One region of the Trichocoleus desertorum AS-A10 genome, then DNA from elsewhere that is predicted to be linked to it. Evidence: predicted binding sites of a transcription regulator. Region 1 holds the regulator's gene; each other region holds the start of a gene.
What was found. The regulator HrcA, encoded in region 1, represses chaperone genes, less so after heat shock. The targets are predictions, from matches to a motif close to ANTTAGCACTCNNNANTNNNGAGTGCTAANT.
Positions count from the first base shown of each region.

Region 2: groES (co-chaperone GroES) is a predicted target of HrcA. The motif match lies at 1,721-1,751, and genes of this name have one in related genera.
Region 3: groL (chaperonin GroEL) is a predicted target of HrcA. The motif match lies at 1,620-1,650, and genes of this name have one in related genera.

Region 1 is NZ_JAMPKN010000005.1:46,620-49,902, reverse strand. Features, by position in the region: gene NDA01_RS09885 (hypothetical protein) at 1-551, shown strand, start outside; gene NDA01_RS09880 (rhodanese-like domain-containing protein) at 663-1,019, shown strand; gene hrcA (heat-inducible transcriptional repressor HrcA) at 1,438-2,532, shown strand; gene coaE (dephospho-CoA kinase) at 2,652-3,283, shown strand, end outside.
Region 2 is NZ_JAMPKN010000003.1:229,406-232,688, reverse strand. Features, by position in the region: gene groL (chaperonin GroEL) at 1-1,120, opposite strand, end outside; gene groES (co-chaperone GroES) at 1,263-1,574, opposite strand; gene NDA01_RS07860 (hypothetical protein) at 2,364-3,283, shown strand, end outside.
Region 3 is NZ_JAMPKN010000002.1:245,368-248,650, reverse strand. Features, by position in the region: gene NDA01_RS04930 (ATP-dependent Clp protease ATP-binding subunit) at 1-658, shown strand, start outside; gene NDA01_RS04925 (SDR family oxidoreductase) at 751-1,572, shown strand; gene groL (chaperonin GroEL) at 1,678-3,283, shown strand, end outside.

The DNA.
Region 1 (3,283 bases):
CATCTGCTTTGACTAAAACTTCAAGAGAAACCACGATTCAAAGCAGGGCTGTATGGTCAGCATCCCCTACGCCTACTCGTAGAACGCCAGCAGTTGACTTAGTAAAACTACCTCATTTAATGCGCTTTCCAGTTGTGAAGGTTGCGCCTGCCTTGGTCCCGCCCCAAACTGCCGGGAATCTGGCAACCACAGTTGTTGCTTGCTGGCTAACCCGGAATTTTTTGGTGCAGGCACCCTATCAAGAGGGGCCTTTGGGGATATCAAAACGCTGCGATCGCATTACTTTAGAACCGGGACAGACCATCGTTTGTCAATTAGGCTTTCAACTAAAGGGCTTGACTTCTGCGGTGCAAGTCCAGCTAGTCAAAGCGCTCCGCAGCCAACATCAACTAACCGTGGCTTGGTTTGAACCAACAGTACAAACCAATGAAGCTGGAGCCGTAGAAACTCCTGAAGTCATGGTGCAGCTCACCAATCGAGGAACGCAACCTTGTTCACTACAAGCTGGGCAAGCGTTCTGTCGCTTAGAATTCCTCTGCTCTACAAGTTAAGTATTGAGTCGTCATTAGCACTTGGCACTACTGAGCTGACAAGAGTGCTCTAAACCCAGATAAAATCAGTTTAGAGTCTATGGCTGAGCGATCCAGCAAGCGGGCAATTTCATGACCAACCAATCTACGAATCCAGCTTTTACTCAAATGAGCGTTGAGGAACTGGCAAAACGTTTAGCAACACCTGAGGGCTTGCAGTTGGTTGATGTACGAGAACCGCAAGAAGTTGCGATCGCCAACATCTCCGGCTTTACTAATTTGCCGCTCAGTGAATATGCAGCTTGGTCAGAGCAAGTACAAAACCGCTTCGACCCCCAGGCAGAAACGATTGTGCTTTGCCACCACGGGATGCGATCAGCACAGATGTGTCAATGGTTAGCTAGCCAGGGGTTCACCAATATCAAGAATGTTGAGGGTGGCATCGAAGCATACGCTGTTTTAGTTGATTCATCAATTCCTCGTTACTAGCGTTCTGGGTTACGGGTCGTTGCTCTTCATTGCAAGTGCTAGCTGTAACACGACAACTACCTGCTTAGGAACTTGGGCTGCTGAATTGAGGACTAATAGACTATAGTCACTGAGTAGAAGCTGGAAGCGATCGCAGCTAGTAGGATCTTCCAAGGCCTCAGGAAGATGGTTATTTTTGCTACTGCTGACGGAGCAGTCCGAAAGAGACAACCAAGCATCTGCTATGTTGGTGGCATCCCAGTACCAATCAGAGTCTAGTCACTACTCGAATCGTCAGTTTAATCACTGGTTCTAAGGCTCTCAACCAAGACGGGAAAGACGGAAGACTAACAGTAAATCCCTTTTTGTAGGCCTTCTTAACTTAATCTTTATTTTTTGACAATTTTTTGAAGCTCAGTTAAATTCAGCTACCGATCTCATGCCTGTACAAGTGAATCTCACCGATCGACAGCAACGGGTTCTTTGGGCAACCGTCCGTCACTACATTGCGACCGCAGAACCTGTGGGTTCAAAAGCTTTGGTAGAAGAATATAACCTGAGTGTCAGCCCAGCCACGATTCGCAGCGCGATGGGGTATTTAGAAAAGGCGGGGCTGCTTTATCAACCACATACTTCAGCAGGGCGGATTCCTTCCGATTCTGGTTATCGCATTTATGTTGATCAGTTAATTACTCCTTCCGAGACTTTGGCTCGCCAAGTCGATCAACTGTTTAGCGATCGCCTGAACTCGGATAGCTGGAGTTTTGAAGCTTTGCTTCGAGGCGCGGCCCAAATTCTAGCAACCCTGAGTGGTTACGTGACTTTGGTGACGATGCCTCAGACCAACATGGCTCGACTGCGCCATTTGCAAATCGTGCAGATTGAGCCGAGGCAGGTGATGCTGATTGTGGTGACAGATGCTTATGAAACCCAATCGGTTTTGATGGAACTGCCCCAAGCTGACTCAGCTCAAAATCAAGTGGAGGCCTTGGCAGACCCGGAGTTGGTTGAGCGAGAGTTGCAAATTTTATCCAATTTCTTGAATCATCAACTGCGGGGGCGATCGCTGGCGGAATTGCCTTCGCTGGACTGGAGCGAGCTGGGCCGAGAATTTGAACAATACGCAGATGGTTTGCGAGCTTCACTAGCTGATTTGATGCGGCGAACTCAATCACCCCGCACAACCCAAATTTTGGTCAGTGGCGTTTCAGAGGTGTTACGCCATCCAGAATTTTCGGAATTGCAACAGATTCAAACCATTATTCACCTGTTAGAGGAAGAACAAGACCAACTGTGGCCTTTAATTTTTGAATACCCTGATTCTGACTCAGTAGGTAAAAGAGCGACGGTGCGGATTGGAGCTGAAAATCGATTAGAACCAATTCGTACTTGTACGCTGATTTCTGCCACCTATCGACGAGGCACAGTCCCCGTTGGTAGTGTGGGAGTTTTGGGGCCGACTCGCATGGTGTATGAAAATGCGATCGCGATGGTAGAAGCGGCAGCTGATTTTCTCTCTGAAACTTTAAGCTGATTGAAAGCCAAACTTTTATTCTTCTAGGTAATCTCACTTGTTAAAATTTCCTAGAGTGCTGATCCACGGCTCGAAAAGCCTTTAATCAACCATTTTGCATAACTGTACGGGTTCACGATATGAGTCAAAGCTTAAACACCCTTCGTGAACAGCGCGGCTCTACAGATCTAAAGCTGACCCAGCCATCTGCTTCCCAGACCCCAATCTCTGACCAACGGGTAATTGGTTTGACTGGGGGAATTGGGATGGGCAAAACAACCGTTTCTGACTATCTAGCTTCTGCTTATCAGCTACCCATTTTGGATGCCGATTTGTACGCTAGAGAAGCGGTTGGTCCAGACTCAGATGTGTTTCAAGAAATTGTTGAACGTTATGGCGTTGGTATCCTATTGGCCAATGGAGACCTTGATCGCCGCCGCCTAGGTAAGATTATCTTTAGTAGCTCTGCCGAGCGATTGTGGTTGGAACAGCGCATTCATCCGTACGTGCGCGATCGCATGGAGTCGCAACTGCAAGCCTTACCCGCAGAAGCTTACCCCACAGTGGTCCTGGTAGTGCCTTTGCTGTTTGAAGCCCGCATGACCGATCTGGTCACTGAGGTGTGGGTGATTCAGTGTGCGTCAGTTCAGCAAGTTGAGCGTTTACTAGAACGAGATGCCAAAACTTCCCCAGAAGGCGATCGCCTGAGCCTAGAGCAAGTGCAAGCCAGAATCAATAGCCAGATGGCGATTGAGAAAAAGGTAGCTTGTGC
Region 2 (3,283 bases), on a different contig from region 1:
CGCCACCTGCTAGCTTAGCCAAACGCTCTTGCAGCTTCTCTTTGTCGTAAGAAGAATCAGTTTCTTCCATTTGACGGCGGATTTGCTCAACACGAGCTTTGACTTGAGCTTCGTTGCCTTCAGCGACGATGGTGGTGGTGTCTTTGGTCAAGGTGATGCGACGAGCGCGACCTAGGCTATCTAGCTTGGTGCTATCTAGTTTCAGACCTGCATCTTCGGTAATCAGTTGACCACCAGTTAGAACAGCGATGTCTTCGAGCATGGCCTTACGGCGATCGCCAAAGCCAGGAGCTTTAACAGCCGCAACGTTTAGAACACCACGTAGACGGTTCACAACCAAAGTTGCGAGCGCTTCTTTCTCGATGTCTTCTGCAATGATGACCAAGGGGCGACCAGCACGAGCCACTTGCTCTAGTACGGGCACCAAATCTTGCACCAAAGCAATTTTCTTGTCGGTGATCAAGATGAAAGGCTCATCTAGAACTGCTTCCATCCGCTCGGTGTCGGTAGCGAAGTAGGGAGAGATATAGCCTTTATCAAAGCGCATCCCTTCGGTGATTTCTAGTTCGGTGGTCATGGACTTCCCTTCTTCTAGGGAAATCACGCCTTCCTTGCCCACCTTATCCATTGCGTTGGCAATCATTTGGCCAACTTCATCGTCGTTACCCGCAGAGATGGCACCGACTTGCGCGATCGCCTTGGAATCTTCAACAGGGCGAGCGTGCTCTCTAATTCTGTCCACCAAGAAGCCTGTACCTTTGTCGATACCGCGCTTGAGGGAAATCGCATTGGAACCCGCAGCCACGTTACGCAGACCTTCCTTGACGATGGCGTGAGCCAGCACGGTTGCAGTAGTAGTACCATCACCCGCTGCATCGTTGGTCTTAGAAGCAGCTTGGCGAATCAAGGAAACGCCAGTGTTCTCAACGTGATCTTCAAGTTCAATTTCTTTGGCGATCGTGACACCATCGTTGACGATTTGGGGTGCGCCGAACTTCTTCTCTAGAACTACGTTGCGGCCTTTGGGACCCAAGGTGACAGCCACAGCTTCAGCCAGGATGTCCATGCCTTTTTCTAGAGCACGACGAGCGTTTTCGTTGTAAATGATGCGCTTAGCCATAGGATTTAAGTTCAGTAATGAGGACAACGAATTAGATGGAATCTTGAAAGCTTTGGCGTTTAGCAATTAGCAATTAACTCGTGCCAGCTTTAGGATGCAGCTTTGTTCAACCCTCAGCAGTTAATGGCTAATGATTTCTAAACTATGAAACAATCGCGAGAATATCTTTCTCAGAGAGCAATACGTACTCTTCGGTACCCAATTTTATGTCGGTCCCTGCATACTTGGAGTACAGTACTTTGTCCCCAATTTGTACTTCGAGTTCCTGACGAGCACCATCGTCGTTACGCTTGCCAGGACCTACTTGGACAACTTCTCCAACCTGAGGCTTCTCCTTAGCGTTGTCAGGCAGAAGGATGCCACCTGCGGTTTTTTCTTCAGCCGCGCTGACTTTAACAAATACGCGATCGCCCAAAGGCTTAACGGTAGAAACGCTTAGAGATACAGCTGCCATAAAAAATTCTCCACACTACAGGTTTAGATCCAGTTCAATTTCGGCAGGCCCAGTCTAGTCAAGCCAAACCTGAAATGTCGTAACCCATGCTGTAGCACTAAGCTTTTGTCCACAGTCATAGGTCGATCTGATCCGGGGGATTGAGGCGTTAGCACTCTCCATCCCTGAGTGCTAATCTACCCAAGGTCAGATACGATTGCAACTGATTCGGCTGTACGGGTTCCCGAACTTAAAATTTGTTGCTGGTTGCAGTCTTACCGATAGGCGATCGCTACTATCCCTGTGTGTTAATCGTTTCGAGCTGATGCACTTAAAGCGCTCGTGCTGCTTTTAGCCTCTTATCTGGCTCTTGACTAAAAACGGGCAAAATTAAATTTTGTATCAAGTCCTACATACCGTGTTTTTACTGGCTGATTCAGAAATTCAATCCTGAATATTCGTATAGGTCTGAATGATCAAAAATCAGGTTTCAGCCTTGTAGCCTTAGCTACCAAAGCTTTTTATCCAACCTAAGCTTAAATTCATTCACCCTTTACAATCAGAGTTGGAATGTATTTTTTTGGATAATTCTACGTAGGGACACTAGGGCTCTTAAATCAGGACATGCCAACTTAACATTGGAAGTTCGGTTTAGAGTTTGTACTTGCGATCGCAACCTAAGCAGATTCAGTTGATCTACAGTTAGTTGGTTTAGCCACAGTTAGTTATAGCTTTCCTAGCCAGCTTTACCCAGTCGCGGAAAGAGTTCGGTTGGGCCACTTCCAACCCCATCATGCATTTTCGAGAACCATGAATTTTATGGGGATCTCTACAGGTACAGCCCTTCAATCTCTATTCCTAGCACTAGCGCTAGCAACGGGCTTTGGTTCTGATGCTCAGGCAACCTTACTATTCGACCGGGGATTACCCAACGAAAACATCAATAATACAGCCCCCAATCATCCTGCCTTTGATCCAGACCGTAGCAATATTAGTTGGGGATTTGCCGATCGCATAGGCTCTGGCTACTCTTACCCCTTGGGCGACGACTTTTCGTTTGGCATCGCAGGACAAAAGTATCTAGTTGACACCTTGCGAGTGTGGGCAGTGATTGGAGTTGCGAATACAGCAGCAACGATTCCTAATAACTTCTGGCAGAGCTTCACCTTATGGGGTGGTCAGGTAGACTCAGGAGCAGCTGGATTGAGCACAGTCCACAGTGGACCAACCAATGGTTCTGACCCCCAGATTAAGATTTCTCAAGTCACCTATGTGGATGGTGGAAACTATTGGGCAGAACCAGTTCAGCTATACCGTAAGATTTGGCAAATAGATTTTACGGGTCTCAATTGGGCGATTGAGGGAGGCCAACTGTACCAGTTCTTTGTCGATGGCAATGGCTTTACTAGCCTAGACACTTGGAATGTCTTTCCTGTCCTTCATGCATCCAATGCTGCTTTAAGTGGCTCCCCCTCAGCAGGAGCAGATGATTTCTATCGGCTACTGCGGATTAAGCAGGGTACGCCAGATTATGTTGGCACCTGGAACTCCAATAACCTGGGTCTACCAGGAACTTATGGCGCTAGTGGTTTATCAGGGCGGGGTGGCTGGAATAAGTCATCAGATATCAATGTGCAAATTTACGGCAACCTCTTTCCAACGACTAACCCGACTGTAATTCCTGAATCCAGTTCTGTTGGCAGTCTGCTGGGATTGGGCGTATTGGGAAT
Region 3 (3,283 bases), on a different contig from region 1:
TGAAGCAGTCCGTCGTCGGCCTTACACAGTGGTGCTGTTCGATGAAATCGAGAAAGCCCACCCGGATGTGTTCAACATGCTGTTGCAGATCTTGGAAGATGGTCGTTTGACCGATGCCAAGGGCCGCACAGTAGACTTCAAGAACACGCTGCTGATCATGACCTCCAACATCGGTTCTAAGGTAATTGAGAAGGGTGGCGGTGGTCTCGGCTTTGAGTTCTCAGCAGAGAGCCAAGCTGATTCTCAGTACAACCGCATCCGCTCGCTGGTCAACGAAGAACTGAAACAGTACTTCCGCCCAGAATTCCTTAACCGTCTTGACGAGATTATTGTCTTCCGTCAACTTACGAAGGACGAGGTCAAGGAAATCGCCGACATCATGCTAAACGAGGTCTTCCGTCGTCTCGGCGAGCAAGGCATCACGCTGGAAGTCACTGAGCGGTTCAAGGATCGGTTGGTGGAAGAAGGCTACAACCCCAGCTATGGTGCTAGACCGTTACGTCGAGCCATCATGCGGTTGTTAGAAGATAGCCTCGCTGAAGAAATCCTCTCTGGCCGAATCCAGGATGGCGACACCGCCGTTATGGATGTAGATGAGGGTCAGGTGAAGGTGCTGAAAGGTGAGAAGCGCGAGCTACTGCCTCAAGCGGCCGAATAGCCTTTAGTTCTGAGAAATAACTAATAGTTAAGCGGTAGAGCGTTAAATCCTCTACCGTTTTTTTGTGTTTGCTGAAGAAGAAAGGAGGATCTGTGAAAGTTGCAATTATTGGCTGTGGGTATGTCGGGATGGCAACCGCTCGACATTGGCAGCAAGCGGGCTGGACTGTCACGGCTACCACAACCAGCGTGCCGCGTTTGTCAGAACTGGAGGCGATCGCAGACCATGCCGTTTTAGCCCAAGGCAATGATGAAACCTCACTAGCTGAGGCTTTGGCGGATCAACAAGTCGTGCTGCTGAGTGTGGGGGCGCGTACCCCTAACAGCTATGAAGAAACTTATCTGCACACCGCCAAAACTTTAGTTAAGGTTCTCGCTCAAACGCCGAGTGTGCAGCAACTCATTTACACAGGGAGCTATGCCGTTTATGGTGACCAGCAGGGCAATTGGGTAGATGAAACCTCACCCGTTCAACCTGCCAACCGCAACGGTGAAATTCTGGCGGAAACTGAACAGGTATTGCTCAACACTGCGAATTCTCAACTCAAGGTTTGTGTACTGCGGCTAGGCGGTATTTATGGGCCAGGACGAGAACTCCAGCGAATTTTTGGGCGAGCGGCGGGCACGACTCGACCAGGAACAGGAGCAGAGCCGAGTAATTGGATTCACCTAGATGACATCGTGGGCGCGATCGCCTTTGCCCAAGAGCACCAACTCCAGGGAATATATAATCTGGTGCAAGAAGTGACGCTAACCAGTCGAGAACTGATTGAGCAGGTGTGTCAGCGCTACAATCTAGCCCCTGTGAATTGGGACGAATCGCAACTTAGTGCTCGCCCCTACAATGCGAAGGTATCTAACCAAAAGCTCAAAACTGCGGGATACCGATTCATCCATCCTGAATTGCAAGTGTAAGGCGATCGCTGGTTTAACCCTGCTTATTTCTACAAAGAAGGCGATCGGTTTAGCACTCATTCCGATAGAGTGCTAAATTCTAGTTGGAAGCGTAGGGAACGAAATATGGCAAAAATTGTTGCATTCAGCGAAGAATCTCGGCGAGCGTTGGAACGAGGTGTGAATGCGTTAGCAGATGCCGTTCGGATTACTCTAGGGCCCAAAGGCCGCAACGTGGTGCTAGAGAAAAAGTACGGGGCACCTCAGATCGTTAATGACGGTGTCACGATCGCGAAAGAAATTGAACTCGAAGATCCTTTAGAGCAGACGGGAGCCCAGCTAATTCGGGAAGTGGCTTCTAAAACCAAGGATATTGCTGGGGATGGTACCACGACTGCCACAGTGCTAGCCCAAGCTCTGATTCGAGAAGGCTTAAAGAATGTGGCTGCGGGTACTAATCCGGTGAGCCTCCGCCGGGGGATCGAAAAGGTAGTAGCTCTCTTAGCAGAAGAAATCAGAGCGGTCGCGAGACCCGTTGAAGGAGACGCGATCGCTCAAGTTGCCACTGTTTCTTCCGGTGGTGATGAAGAAGTAGGAGCCATGATTGCCGAAGCCATGAATCGGGTGGGCAAAGATGGCGTAATCACCGTAGAAGAATCGAAGTCTCTATCTACCGAACTTGAAGTCGTAGAAGGGATGCAGTTCGACCGGGGTTACATTTCTCCCTACTTCGTCACCGATGGCGAACGGATGCTGGTGGACTACGAAAACGCCCGCATTTTGCTCACAGACAAGAAAATTGGTTCCATCCAAGAGCTAGTGCCTGTTCTGGAGAAAGTTGCTCGCTCTGGTCAGCCGCTATTGATTATTGCTGAGGACATTGAGGGTGAAGCCCTTGCTACCTTGGTAGTCAACAAAATGCGGGGTGTCTTGAATGCTGCTGCCGTAAAAGCTCCCAGCTTTGGTGAACGCCGCAAAGCCATGTTGCAAGATATTGCCGTGGTGACTGGCGGCCAGATGGTTTCTGAAGATGTCGGCCTGACCTTGGATGCCGTCTCTCTAGAGATGTTGGGAACCGCTCGGAAAGTAACGATCACTAAAGACAACACCACGATTGTGGCTGAGGTTAGCGATCGCACAAAATCTGACATTGAAAAGCGAGTCAGCCAAATTCGCCAAGAGCTAGAAAGAACCGACTCAGACTACGACAAAGAAAAGCTGCAAGAACGCCTCGCTAAGTTAGCAGGTGGCGTGGCTGTGATCAAAGTCGGGGCAGCGACTGAAACCGAACTGAAAGACCGGAAACTGCGGATCGAAGATGCTTTGAACGCTACCAAAGCAGCCGTAGAAGAAGGCACAGTACCCGGTGGTGGGGCTACCTTGATCCACTTAACTAAAAAGGTGGAAGAAATCAAAGCCCAGCTAAACGATGAAGAGAAGATTGGGGCTGATATCGTGATTAAAGCTTTGGAAGCACCTTTGCGTCAGATTGCTGACAACGCAGGGGTTGAAGGCTCTGTCATCGTGGAAAAAGTGCGTGACATGGACTTCAACATGGGCTACAACGTCATTTCTGAGAAGTTCGAGGACATGATCGCCGCTGGGGTGATTGACCCTGCTAAAGTTGTGCGATCGGCGCTGCTAGATGCGGCTTCTGTCGCTAGCATGGTCTTGACCACAGAAGCTGTGATCGTCGAGCGACCTGAGAAGAACCCTCCTGCTGGTGCTCCAG